One region of the Brevibacterium sp. Lmc1 genome, then DNA from elsewhere that is predicted to be linked to it. Evidence: predicted binding sites of a transcription regulator. Region 1 holds the regulator's gene; the other holds the start of a gene.
What was found. The regulator HrcA, encoded in region 1, represses chaperone genes, less so after heat shock. The targets are predictions, from matches to a motif close to TTNGCACTCGNNNNNNNCGAGTGCNAA.
Positions count from the first base shown of each region.

Region 2: the regulator HrcA is predicted to act here: its motif matches at 1,650-1,676, upstream of groES (co-chaperone GroES).

Region 1 covers NZ_CM172803.1:2,330,260-2,332,720, forward strand. The annotation lists gene dnaJ (molecular chaperone DnaJ) at 1-738, opposite strand, end outside; gene hrcA (heat-inducible transcriptional repressor HrcA) at 861-1,901, opposite strand; gene AC239G_RS10505 (DUF3097 family protein) at 2,062-2,461, shown strand, end outside.
Region 2 covers NZ_CM172803.1:3,140,935-3,143,395, forward strand. The annotation lists gene groL (chaperonin GroEL) at 1-1,165, opposite strand, end outside; gene groES (co-chaperone GroES) at 1,202-1,495, opposite strand; gene AC239G_RS14065 (ubiquitin-like domain-containing protein) at 1,887-2,461, opposite strand, start outside.

The sequences.
Region 1 (2,461 bases):
GACCATGACCTCGACGAAGAGGTCACCGGCGGGTCCGCCTCCGGGGCCGACCTCACCCTGGCTGCTCAGCTGGATGCGGGTGCCGTCGGAGACCCCGGCGGGGATCCGGATCTTCATGGTCCGCTGTTTGCGCACTCGTCCGTCGCCCTGGCAGTTGAGGCAGGGGTTCGGGATGACGGTGCCGAAGCCGTGGCAGGAGTTGCAGGTCTGGTTCGTGACCATCTGACCCAGCAGGGTCCGGGTCATGCGCTGGACGCTGCCGGCTCCGTGGCACAGCGAGCAGGTCTCGATCTTCGTGCCTTCCTGCGTGCCGGCGCCCGAACAGGTGTCGCAGACGACTGCAGTGGTGACATCGAGGTCGACGGTGCCGCCGAAGGCCGCGGTCTTCAGGTCGATATTGACTCCGACGAGGGCATCCTTGCCGCGCTGGGTGCGCGGGATCGGACCCCCGGCCTGACCGCCGCCGCCGCCGAAGAAGGTCTCGAAGATGTCGCCGAATCCGCCGAATCCGCCGCCGGCCGGGAAGCCCTGACCGTTCTCGCCGCCGCCCATATCGTAGTTGCGGCGCTTCTCCGGGTCGGAGAGCACATCGTAGGCCAGTGAGATGGCCTTGAATTCGTCCTCGTGACCGGGATTGACGTCCGGGTGGTACTTGCGTGCCAGCTTCCGGTACGACGACTTGATCTCAGCCGCGGAAGCATCTTTGGACACTCCGAGTGTTTCATAGTGATCGGCCACAGAAACTTCTCTCTCCCTGACGTAGTGGTCTTCTCTGTTCGTGGTGGTGGCTGCGTCCTTGCGCGGTGCTCACCGGTGATGCGCTGCCCGCCTGCGGGTGCCCCTGGTCGATGTCAAGGGACCTACCCTCGATCGAGGATCGAGGACACGTATTTGGCGACGGCACGGACTGCCGAGATCGTCGTCGGATAGTCCATTCGGGTCGGGCCGAGCACTGCCAGTCTGGCCGAGGAACCCGCGTCATGACCATATTCGGCGGCGACGACGGAAGTCGAGCTGAATGATTCGTGAGTATTCTCACGCCCGATGCGCACGCTGATCTCCTCGTGGTCTTCTGCCATCGAGGTGAGCAGCCTGAGCAGGACGACCTGTTCTTCGAAGGCTTCGAGGATCGGGGCCATCTTCTCTCCGAATTCGCTTCCGGAGCGGGCGAGGTTCGCGGTGCCGGCCATGATGATGCGCTCTTCACGCGTCGCGGCCACGAGGTCGACGACGGCGGCTCTGACCTGTTTGAGCCCGGAGTCGTCACGAGCGGTCGGCTCACTCGATTCGGTGGCGGTCGCCTCGGCGGCGGGGGCCGATCCGAAGACCTGCGCGAGTGTGCGTCCGGCGAATTCGGCGTTGATCTGATCGCGCAGTCCGCGGACGGCGTCTTCGTCGAGCGGGCTCGGGGTGATCACGGTCTTCTGCTCGACCTGGCCGGCATCGGTGATGAGGACGACGAGGATCCGGCCGGGTCCGAGACCGACGATCTCGATGTGCTTGATGCGCGCCCGCGACACCGTCGGGTATTGGATGAGCGCGACCTGTCGGGTGAGGCCGGAGAGGACGCGGACGGTGCGGTCGAGCATCTCGTCGAGATCGACGTCGCCGTCGATGAGCTGAAAGATCGCGCGCCGCTCGGCGGTGGTCAGCGGTTTGAACTCGTCGATCCGGTCGACGAACATCCGGTAGCCGAGGTCGGTGGGGATCCGTCCGGCAGAGGTGTGGGGCTGGGCGATATAGCCCTCTTGTTCGAGCGCGGCCATATCGTTGCGGATCGTGGCGGGAGAGACGCCGAGGGTGTGGCGCTGGACGATCGCCTTCGATCCCACGGGTTCGTTGGTGGCGACGAAGTCCTCGACGATGGCGCGCAGCACCTGTGCACGTCTGCTGTCGTTCATCGCGGATCTCCTCTCCGTCTCGCCGATCCATCGCGGTCCCGTGCCTGCGCTTGGCACTCTGTGAGTCTGAGTGCCAATTCTACGCCTCTCGTTCCCGGAATTCATTTCAGGGGTGGCCTGCGGGTCTGCACGCCTGCGGGACCGTCCTTGATTATGGTGGGTGCCCGTGAATGCTTTTGATCGATATGGTCCCGATGTGCTCTCCGGTTCCTCCCCGTCGTCGCACCGTCCGAAGAAGTCCCGCCAGGTCGAGCTCGGCCTGGGCATGGTTCTCGAGGATGCGATGAGCGGCTATGTCGGTGCTGTCGTCGGCGCGGAGAAGACCACGGCCGGTGTCGTCGTCAAGCTCGAAGATCGCGTCGGCAAGGTGCGTGCCTTTCCCCTGGGACCGGGCTTCCTCCTCGAGGGCCGGCCCGTCGATGTGCAGCTGCCGAAGAAGAAGGCGCAGCAGCCCGGACGGACGGCGTCGGGGTCTCGCGCCGTGGTCGGCGCGAAGGCTCGGGTGGCTCGTGGGTCGCGGATCTGGGTCGAGGGCAAGCACGACGCCGAACTCGTCGAGA
Region 2 (2,461 bases), 810 kb from region 1:
CCTTGAGCTCCACCTCGGTGGCGGCGCCGACCTTGATGACGGCGACTCCGCCGGAGAGCTTGGCCAAGCGCTCCTGCAGCTTCTCGCGGTCCCAGTCGGAGTCGGTGTTCTCGACCTCGGCGCGGATCTGAGCGACACGACCGGCAACAGCATCGTCGGCACCGGCACCATCGATGATGGTGGTGTTGTCCTTGGTGACGGTGATGGTGCGGGCGTTGCCGAGCTCTTCCAGGGTCACCTGGTCGAGCTTCATGCCCATGTCCGGGGTGACGACCTGGCCACCGGTGAGGACGGCGAGGTCCTCGAGGATGGCCTTGCGACGGTCACCGAAGCCGGGAGCCTTGACGGCGGCGACGTTGATGATTCCGCGCAGCTTGTTGACGACCAGGGTCGACAGAGCTTCACCCTCGATGTCCTCGGCGATGATGAACAGCGGCTTGCCTGCCTGCTGCACCTTCTCGAGGACGGGCAGGAGCTCCTGGATGTTGGAGATCTTGCCCTGGTTGATGAGGATGAGAGCGTCGGAGAGCACAGCCTCCTGGCGATCGGCATCGGTCACGAAGTGCGGCGACAGGAAGCCCTTGTCGAACTGCATTCCTTCGGTGATCTCGAGTTCGACGGACGCGGCCTGCGACTCGTCGATCGTGATGACGCCGTCCTTGCCCACCTTGTCGAAGGCATCGGCGATGAGCTTGCCGATCTCAGGCGACTGAGCCGACAGACCGGCGACGTGTGCGATCTCCGAGGAGTCGGCGACGTCGCGGGCGATCGTGCCCAGCTGCTGCGAGACGGCCTCGACGGCGGTCTCGATGCCGCGCTTGAGCTGTCCGGGTGCGGCACCTGCGGCAACGTTGCGCAGTCCTTCGTTGACGAAGGCCTGAGCGAGAACGGTCGCGGTGGTGGTTCCGTCACCGGCGATGTCGTTGGTCTTGGTGGCGACTTCCTTGGCCAGCTGTGCGCCGAGGTTCTCGTAAGGATCGTCGACCTCGACCTCACGGGCGATGGTCACACCATCGTTCGTGATGGTGGGAGCGCCCCACTTCTTGTCGAGCACGACGTTGCGGCCCTTGGGTCCCAGCGTCACCTTGACGGTGTCGGCCAGGGTGTTGACACCCTTTTCGAGTGCACGACGGGCTTCGTCGTTGAATTCCAATGATTTAGGCATTCGTCCTCCTGTCAGTGAAGTAGTTGTTCAGGGGATTCAGCCGATGACGGCGAGCACGTCGCGAGCCGAGAGCACGAGGAACTCTTCGCCTGCGTACTTGACTTCGGTGCCTCCGTACTTGGAGTAGATGACCTTGTCGCCGACGGCGACGTCGACCGGCACGCGGTTACCGTTGTCAGCAACACGGCCCGGGCCCACTGCGACAACTTCGCCTTCCTGAGGCTTTTCCTTGGCGGTTTCGGGAATGACCAGACCACTGGCGGTAGTCTGTTCTGCTTCGACCTGACGGATGACAATCCGATCTTCGAGTGGCTTGATGGAGACCGACATATCGGGCCCTCTCCCTTCGCTGGGTTCTATTTCATCGAGTCAGACGGCGGCTTATGCCATGAACCTCTCGTCGTCGCGGGTGCCGAGCGATTCGACCGTCTCATGAAACTGGCACTCAATGAGTGCTAGTGCTAATTCTGACTCTAGAACGCTCTTAGCACTCGGTCAACTTGAGTGCCAGCAATTCGTCATGCTCTGGGCGAAAGTTCAGATTGGGCCCCGGAAGCCGGGGCAGCGGGGCACCGAAAAGCGTGGGCCCCGAGGATCTCTCCTCGGGGCCCACGCTCCTTGCTGACCGCCTCAGCTCAGTTGTCGATATCTGTTGTCAATGACGGCCAGAGTTCATGGCCTGTACAGGCGCTCAGTCGGTTACTGCGAACCTGATCTCAGATCAGGCGCAGGCCCACTGTCCCCAGCCGGCTTCAGCCTGGAGCTTCTTGGCGCGCTGGAACTGCTCCTGCGGGCTGGCATCCGACGGATTGCCGCTGCCGCCCATGGCCTGCCAGGTCGAGGGCAGGAACTGGAACAGACCGAAGTGGGTGCCGTTCGAAGCCTTCGGATCGAAGTTCGATTCGCACTCGACGACCGAGTACCACTTGGAACCGGGTCCGCCGAGCATCGCCTTGATCTCGGCGGTGGACATGGAACCGCCGCCACCGGAGCCGCCGCCGGTGCTCGAGCCACCGGAGTCACCGGAGTCGCCCGAACCGGAATCGCCGGAGTCACCCGAGTCGGAACCGCCGGTGTCAGCCGGCTTTTCCTTCTTCTTGGTGCCCTGGATGACGACCTTGGTCTTGGGTTCGGAGAGGACCTTCTCGTCCTTCTTCTCCTTCTTGACCTCTTCGCCGTTGATCGTCTTGACCTTGTAGGTGACCTGCTTCTCGCCGTCCTTGCCTTCGGTCTCGACCTTGGTCTCACCCTCGTAGAGGGAATCGGACTTCTTGGTCTCGACCTTGGCCTTGATGG